2 regions of the Streptomyces sp. NPDC093568 genome follow, and region 2 is predicted to be linked to the other one. Evidence: riboswitches for the same ligand, from Rfam matches in the RefSeq annotation. Region 2 holds a riboswitch; the other holds the start of a gene.
What was found. Region 2 has a riboswitch for thiamine pyrophosphate ahead of thiO (glycine oxidase ThiO). Riboswitches for the same ligand answer to the same signal wherever they lie in the genome.
Positions count from the first base shown of each region.

Region 1: it holds a riboswitch for thiamine pyrophosphate, as region 2 does, so the genes downstream of both, ACIRD7_RS19980 (thiamine ABC transporter substrate binding subunit) here and thiO (glycine oxidase ThiO) in region 2, are expected to answer to the same signal.

Region 1 is NZ_JBIWJD010000004.1:561,950-565,849, reverse strand. Features, by position in the region: gene ACIRD7_RS19985 (ABC transporter permease) at 1-816, opposite strand, end outside; gene ACIRD7_RS19980 (thiamine ABC transporter substrate binding subunit) at 792-1,877, opposite strand; TPP riboswitch at 1,957-2,064, opposite strand; gene rlmN (23S rRNA (adenine(2503)-C(2))-methyltransferase RlmN) at 2,100-3,206, opposite strand; gene ACIRD7_RS19970 (CGNR zinc finger domain-containing protein) at 3,301-3,876, opposite strand.
Region 2 is NZ_JBIWJD010000005.1:437,943-441,842, forward strand. Features, by position in the region: gene ACIRD7_RS22675 (Rv2175c family DNA-binding protein) at 1-208, opposite strand, end outside; gene ACIRD7_RS22680 (NAD(P)/FAD-dependent oxidoreductase) at 286-1,503, opposite strand; gene ACIRD7_RS22685 (hypothetical protein) at 1,536-1,886, opposite strand; TPP riboswitch at 1,939-2,050, shown strand; gene thiO (glycine oxidase ThiO) at 2,048-3,214, shown strand; gene thiS (sulfur carrier protein ThiS) at 3,211-3,411, shown strand; gene ACIRD7_RS22700 (thiazole synthase) at 3,415-3,900, shown strand, end outside.

The DNA of each region.
Region 1 (3,900 bases), on a different contig from region 2:
CACGGCGAGGATCGCGGCCACCGCGAGGAACTGGATGATCGTCAGGACGGCGGCCGTGGACAGGTCGAAGATCTCGGAGGTCTGGCGGTAGATCTCCACTTCGAGGGTGGAGAAGGTCGGCCCGCCGAGGATCTGCACCACACCGAAGGAGGTGAAGGTGAACAGGAAGACCATGAGCGCGGCGGCGGCGACGGCGGGCGCGAGCGCCGGCAGGGTGACCTGACGCCAGGCTCTGAGGGGCGACGCCCCGAGCATCCGCGCGGCTTCCTCCTGGCGCGGGTCGAGTTGCGCCCAGAGCCCGCCGACCGTCCGTACGACGACGGCGTAGTTGAAGAAGACGTGGGCGAGCAGGATGGCCCACACGGTGGTGTCGAGCCGTACGCCCCACAGTTCGTCGAGGAGTCCGCCGCGGCCGACGAGCGCGAGGAACGCCGTGCCGACGACGACCGTCGGCAGCACGAAGGGGACGGTCACCACGGCCCGCAGCACGTTCTTGCCGGGGAAGTCGAAGCGGGCGAACACATAGGCGCCCGGCAGCGCGATCAGCAGGGTGAGGGCGGTGGAGGCGAGCGCCTGCCAGGTGGTGAACCACAGGACGTGCCGGATGTCGGACTGCCCGAGCACCTCCGGCAGACGCCCGAACTGCCAGACCCCGTCGACCTTCAGACCGCGCCCGACGATCGCGGCGACGGGGTAGGCGAAGAAGACCGCGAAGAACGCGACGGGCACGGCGACGAGGCCGAGCCGCACCGCCGCGCTCCGCCTGCGTCCTTCGCGGGGTGCTGCTTCCGCTACTTCAGTACGAGCGAGGTCCACGACTTGACCCAGTCGTCACGGTTGTCGGCGATCTTCGCGGGGTCCATGGTCTGAGGGTCCTTGGCCTGCGGGCCGTACTTCACGAACTCCGGCGGAACCTGGGCGGCTTCCCGCACGGGGTAGACGAACATGTTCAGCGGCATGTCGTCCTGGAACGTCTTGGTCAGCAGGAAGTCGAGGAGCGCCTTGCCGCCCTCGGTGTTCTTGGCGTTGCTGAGCAGGCCCGCGTACTCGACCTGCCGGAAGCAGGTGCCGTCCGCGACACCCGTGGGGGCGCTGGCCGGCTTCGGGTCGGCGTAGATCACCTCGGCGGGCGGCGAGGAGGCGTACGACACGACGAGCGGCCGGTCGGCCTTGGCCTTCTTGCCGCCGGCGGAGCCGGAGAACTCCTCGTTGTAGGCCTGCTCCCAGCCGTCGACGACCTTCACGCCGTTGGCCTTCAGCTTCTTCCAGTAGTCCTGCCAGCCGTCGTCGCCGTACTTGGCGGCGGTGCCGAGCAGGAAGCCGAGGCCGGGCGAGGAGGTGGAGGCGTTCTCGGTGACGAGGAGGTCCTTGTATGCGGGCTTGATCAGATCGTCGAACGATGCCGGCGGGGCCAGCTTGTGCTCGGTGAAGTACGCCTTGTCGTAGTTGACGCAGATGTCGCCGGTGTCGATCGGCGTGACCCGGTGCTTGTCCTGGTCGATCCGGAACTCGGGCAGGATCAGGTCGGACCCCTTGGCCTCGTACGACTGGAACAGGTCGTTGTCGAGGGCGCGGGAGAGCAGGGTGTTGTCGACGCCGAAGAAGACGTCGCCCTGCGGGTTGTCCTTGGTCAGGATCGCCTTGTTGACGGCCTGCCCGGCGTCGCCGTCCTTGAGCACCCGGACCTTGTAGCCGGACTGCTTCTCGAACGCGGCGAGGACGTCCTTCGAGACGGCCCACGAGTCATGGCTGACGAGCGTCACGGTCTTGCTCGTGGACTCTCCGCTGCCACTGCCCGAGTCGGAGGATCCGCACGCGGACAGCGTGACAAGGCCCAGCCCGACGGCGACGGCCGCGAACTTCTTGGTTGTGCTCACTGAATTCCTCCTGGGATGGACCAGGAAGAGACGCGGCCCTGCCCAGGAGCCTTTTCGACTCCTGGGCAGGGCGCAACAGCTTGAGTGGTGACCGAACTTCCTACCCAGAATGACCTGGGCAAGGTTCAGAGGGTCTGCGGCCCGGTTGCCGCACTCTCAGCGCTGTGGCGCTCCCCTGTCGGAATATGAAGATGTGCTTACGACGGTCTTACGCTGGCCAGACTACCGCTCGGTCGCGGCGAGCTGACCGCACGCCCCGTCGATCTCCTGACCACGGGTGTCCCGGACCGTCACCGGCACACCATGGGCGGCGATCGCCTCGACGAACGCCTTCTCGTCCTCGGGGCGCGACGCGGTCCACTTCGAGCCGGGAGTCGGGTTCAGCGGGATCAGGTTCACATGCACGGGCTTGCCCTTGAGCAGCCGCCCGAGCCGGTCACCACGCCAGGCCTGGTCGTTGATGTCCCGGATGAGGGCGTACTCGATGGACAGCCGACGGCCGCTCTTCTCCACGTACTCGAACCCGGCATCGAGCACCTCGCGCACCTTCCACCGCGTGTTCACGGGGACGAGGGTGTCGCGCAGCTCGTCGTCGGGCGCGTGCAGCGAGATCGCGAGCCGGCACTTGAAGCCCTCGTCGGCGAACCGGTGGATCGCCGGAACCAGACCGACCGTCGAGACGGTGATCCCGCGCTGGGACAGCCCCAGCCCGTCGGGCTCGGGGTCGGTGAGCCGGCGAATGGCCCCCACGACCCGGTTGTAGTTGGCGAGCGGCTCGCCCATGCCCATGAAGACGATGTTGGACAGCCGCGAGGGCCCGCCGGGCACCTCGCCGTCCCGCAGCGCCCGCATCCCGTCCACGATCTGGTGCACGATCTCGGCGGTGGACAGATTCCGGTCCAGCCCCGCCTGCCCGGTGGCACAGAACGGACAGTTCATCCCGCACCCGGCCTGCGAGCTGATGCACATGGTCACCCGGTCCGGGTACCGCATCAGCACCGACTCGACGAGCGTCCCGTCGAACAGCCGCCACAGCGTCTTGCGCGTGGTCCCCTGGTCCGTCGACAGATGCCGTACGACGGTCATCAGCTCGGGAAGCAGCTCCTGGTGCAGCTTGGCCCGCGACCCCGCCGGGATGTCGGTCCACTGCTCCGGGTCGTGCGCGTACCGCGCGAAGTAGTGCTGCGAGAGCTGCTTGGCACGAAACGGCTTCTCCCCGATCGCGGCGACGGCGTCCTTGCGCTCAGCAGGCGTGAGATCGGCAAGGTGCCGCGGGGGCTTCTTGGCTCCGCGGGGGGCTACGAAAGTGAGTTCTCCGGGCTTAGGCATGGCTCAACCAGTGTCGCAGATCCACTTGAGTGAACTGCGGCCGCGGCCGGTTACGACGCGCCGGCTCCCCGCCACTCGTCCAGCCGGACCTCGATCACCCTGCCGATCTGGGGTTTTTACGCTGGTTGGCATGGAAGCGCGCCTTCTTCTGGCGATTCCCGCACGTGTTCATGTCACACCATTTGCGGGTGCGGCTCTGGCTGGTGTCGAAGAAGGCCGCTCGGCAGGTTGGCGACGCGCACAAGGCCAGTTTCCCGTCTCGTTCGCCCGCGATGATGCTGATCGCGTCCGCGGCGATCACGCCGAGGGCGTCTTCCACGCAGGAAGCCGAGCTGAGCTGCCAACGCCGCCGGCCCTCGGGCGTCAGGATCGCCGCGGCCCGGCCCTGAGCGCTGCATTCGTTGATGACTTGGACAGCGGACGCGGGGAGGGGGTCCTGGATCGCGGCCGCCGTCGCGGCGGCGTGAATCGACTCCCTCAGTTCCCGGGCGCGGTCGAGCTGGGCGGTGGTGCAGGAGTCCACGGCGAGGCCGCTCACCGCCAGCCAGTCGACGAGTCGGTGCGGCGTGGGGATGCGCTCCACGGCGTTGCCGTGACGCTCCGACAGGGTCCCCGTGAAGCTGGTCGCCAGCACGTTGCCGAGGCGGAAGTCAGGGAAGCCGGCACGCATGGAACCACCTTAGCCGGTTGCCGT
Region 2 (3,900 bases):
CGGACAGGCCCTTGACGACCTTGTCGCCGTCGATGAAGGCGGCAGGGACGTGCAGCGCGCGGTTCTCACCACGGCGTACGGCGATGAGCTGGCCCTCCTTGACCAGCTGCCGGACGCGGGTCACCTCGACATCGAGTTGTTCGGCGATGTCGGGCAGGGTGAGCCAGGCGGGGACGAGAGCATCGATCTTTGCGTCAATCTCGGTCACGGAAACAAGCCTGCCATCTGCCACTGACAGTCGGAAGTCAGGCCGGTCCACCTGGGAGGAGCCATCGCCTCAACGCGCTAAGCCGTCGCCGCCTTCAGCGGCCGGGCCGGGTCCGTCAGCAGCCGCGCGTCCATCGGCGTGCCCGACTCGATCAGCCGCCGCCCCTGCGCGAGGTCCCTCGGCCGGCCCACCGCCAGCAGGGCGACGAGGCGCCCCTCCCGCAGCCAGCAGACGCTCCACGCCGGGCCCGAGGGATCGCCGCGCCACAGGGTCGTGTCGGCGGCGGCGTGATGACCGGCGTACTGGACGAAACGGCCGAACTGCTCCGACCAGAAGTACGGCACGGGGTCGTAGACGGCGGCGGTCTCGCCGAGGATGTTCGCGGCGACCGTGCGCGGGCCCTGGAGGGCGTTGTCCCAGTGGTGCACGAGCAGGCGCTCGCCGTACCTGGCCGACGGGAAGGACGCGCAGTCGCCGACCGCGTAGACGTCCGGCGCGGAGGTGCGCAGCCGGTCGTCGGCGACGACGTCGCCGTGCGCGCCGAGCTCGATGCCCGAGCCGGCCAGCCAGGCCGTGGCGGGCCGCGCTCCGATGCCGACCACGACGGCGCCCGCGGCCAGCCGCGAGCCGTCGTCGAGGATCACCGCGCCGGGCTCGACGCGCGCCACGCGCGCGCGGGTGCGCAGCTCCGTGCCGCTGTCCTCGTACCAGGCGGTCATCCGCGCGGCCACCTCCGCGGGCAGCGCACCCGCGAGCGGCCGGTCGGCGGCCTCCACGACCGTCACCGCGCAGCCCGCCTCGCGCGCGGCCGTGGCGAACTCGGCGCCGATCCAGCCCGCCCCGACGACCACGATGTCGTGCTGGCGGGCGAGCACCGGCCGCAGCCGCTCGGCGTCGTCCAGGGTGCGCAGCAGATGCACGCCGGGCACGCCCTCGGCGCCGGGCAGCCGGATCGGTTCGGCGCCGGTGGCGAGCACGAGGACGTCGTACGGGACGGGCCCGGCCTCGGTGTCCAGTTCCCGGTCGGCGACGCGCACGCCGAGCACCTCGCGCCCGAGCCGCAGGTCGATGCCGAGCGCGTCGAAGTCGACGTCGAAGGCGGAGCCCTCGGCCTTGCCGAGCAGCACGGCCTTGGACAGGGGCGGCCGGTCGTAGGGCTGATGGGGCTCGGCGCCGATCAGGGTGATGGTGCCGGTGAAGCCCTGTTCCCGCAGGGCGACCGCCGTCTGCACGCCGGCCATGCCGGCGCCGGCGACGACCACGGACCGCTGCGACTGCGTCGTCTGCTCGCTCACCTGATCACCATAGACAACTGACAATTTGTCAGTCAGGAGTCGTGCTCAGTGACCTGCTCCACAACGCTGGTGCCGCTGCCCGGCTGCGACTCCCACTCCCAGCTCTCCTCCAGCCGCACCCGCCCGTCGGGCAGGTCGACCACCGTGGACACGCAGTGCCCCGAGGACGTGGTCCCGTCCCGCTTGAGCTGCACGTACCGGAAGTCCAGCCGGTCGCCTTCCCGGACGCCCACGAGATACCCGCGTACGACGTCGCCGCCCGCGTACTCGGCCCAGATCTCGCCGTCCTTCTCGTGGTACGTGAACCGGGTCCGGGTACCCACCTGACCTGGGGCTTGGTCCGCGACGGGGGCGAGGACGAGACCGTCGAGCGAGCGGGCCATGGGCTGAGGCTCCCTTACTGAGACATACGGCAGCGGGCTAGGGTGGCCCAAGTAGAGCACTCGCGGGAGCCCGGACGCACCGGGCTGAGAGGGAGGCTGGCGGCCTCCGACCGTACGAACCTGATCCGGGTCATGCCGGCGAAGGGAGGGGCTGGACGCCCATGTCGCGTACGCGAACGTCAGACGTCCTCGTCGTAGGGGGCGGAATCATCGGCCTGGTCACGGCGTGGCGGGCCGCGCAGCGCGGGTTCACGACGGCCGTCGTGGACCCGGAGCCGGGTGGCGGCGCCGCCCAGGTGGCGGCCGGGATGCTGGCCGCCGTCACGGAACTGCACTACGGCGAGCAGACCCTGCTGGGGCTGAACCTCGCCTCGGCCCGCCGCTATCCGGACTTCGCGGCCGAGCTCACCGACCTCACCGGCCACGACCTCGGTTACCGCCGCTGCGGCACGCTCGCCGTCGCGCTGGACGCCGACGACCGCGCGCACCTGCGCGAACTGCACGCCCTGCAGCACCGGTCGGGGCTGGACTCCGAGTGGCTGTCGGGGCGCGAGTGCCGGCGCCTGGAGCCGATGCTCGCGCCGGGTGTGCGCGGCGGGCTGCGGGTGGACGGCGACCATCAGATCGACCCGCGGCGGCTGGCCGGGGCGCTGGTGGCCGCGTGCGAGCGGGCCGGCGTGGTCTTCCACCGGTCGTGGGCCGAGCGCCTCGATGTCGTCCGGGACCGGGCGGCCGGCGTCACCACCACGGACGGCACCGAGCTGGGCGCGGACCAGGTGGTCCTCGCGGGCGGCAGCCTCAGCGGGCGGCTCGCGGGTGTCCCGGACGAGGTACTGCCGCCCGTGCGGCCCGTGAAGGGGCAGGTGCTGCGGCTCACCGTGCCGCGGCGGTACGCGCCGTTCCTGAGCCGGACCGTGCGGGCCGTGGTGCGCGGCAGCCACGTGTATCTGGTGCCGCGCGAGAACGGGGAGCTGGTCGTGGGGGCGACGAGCGAGGAGCAGGGCTGGGACACCACGGTGACCGCGGGCGGGGTGTACGAACTGCTGCGCGACGCCCATGAGCTGGTGCCGGGCATCACGGAACTGCCGCTCACCGAGACCCGGGCCGGCCTGCGCCCCGGCTCCCCCGACAACGCGCCGCTGCTCGGCCCGACCGAGCTTGCGGGACTGTCGCTGGCGACCGGGCACTACCGCAACGGCGTGCTGCTCACACCGGTCACCGGAGACGTCATGGCGCATGTGCTGGCCACCGGTGAACTCCCTCAAGAGGCCCGCGACTTCACACCCCGGCGGTTCACCGCCGCCGTCCTCACGGAGCAGCCGGCATGAACATCTCCCTCAACGGGGAGCGACGAGAGATCGCTCCCGGTACGGCGCTCGACGGCGCCGTACAGCTGCTCACCGCGGCGCCCTCCGGAGTGGCCGCCGCCCTCAACGAAACCGTCGTCCCGCGCACGCAGTGGCCGTCGACGCCCCTGACCGAGGGTGATCGCGTCGAGGTCCTGACCGCCGTCCAAGGAGGCTGAACCATGGCCGACGATCCCTTCGTCCTCGGCGGTACGTCCTTCACGTCCCGCCTGATCATGGGCACCGGCGGAGCGCCCAGCCTGGACGTGCTGGAGCGGGCGCTGGTGGCGTCCGGTACGGAGCTGACGACGGTCGCGATGCGGCGGGTGGACCCGTCGGTGCACGGTTCGGTGCTGTCCGTGCTGGAGAAGCTCGGGATCCGGGTGCTGCCGAACACGGCGGGCTGCTTCACCGCCGGGGAGGCCGTGCTGACGGCCCGCCTCGCGCGCGAGGCGCTCGGCACCGAGCTGATCAAGCTGGAGGTCATCGCCGACGAGCGGACGCTGCTGCCGGATCCGATCGAGCTGCTGGACGCGGCCGAGACGCTGGTGGACGACGGTTTCACCGTGCTGCCGTACACCAATGACGACCCCGTGCTGGCGCGGAGGCTGGAGGACGTCGGCTGCGCGGCGATCATGCCGCTCGGGTCGCCGATCGGTTCCGGGCTC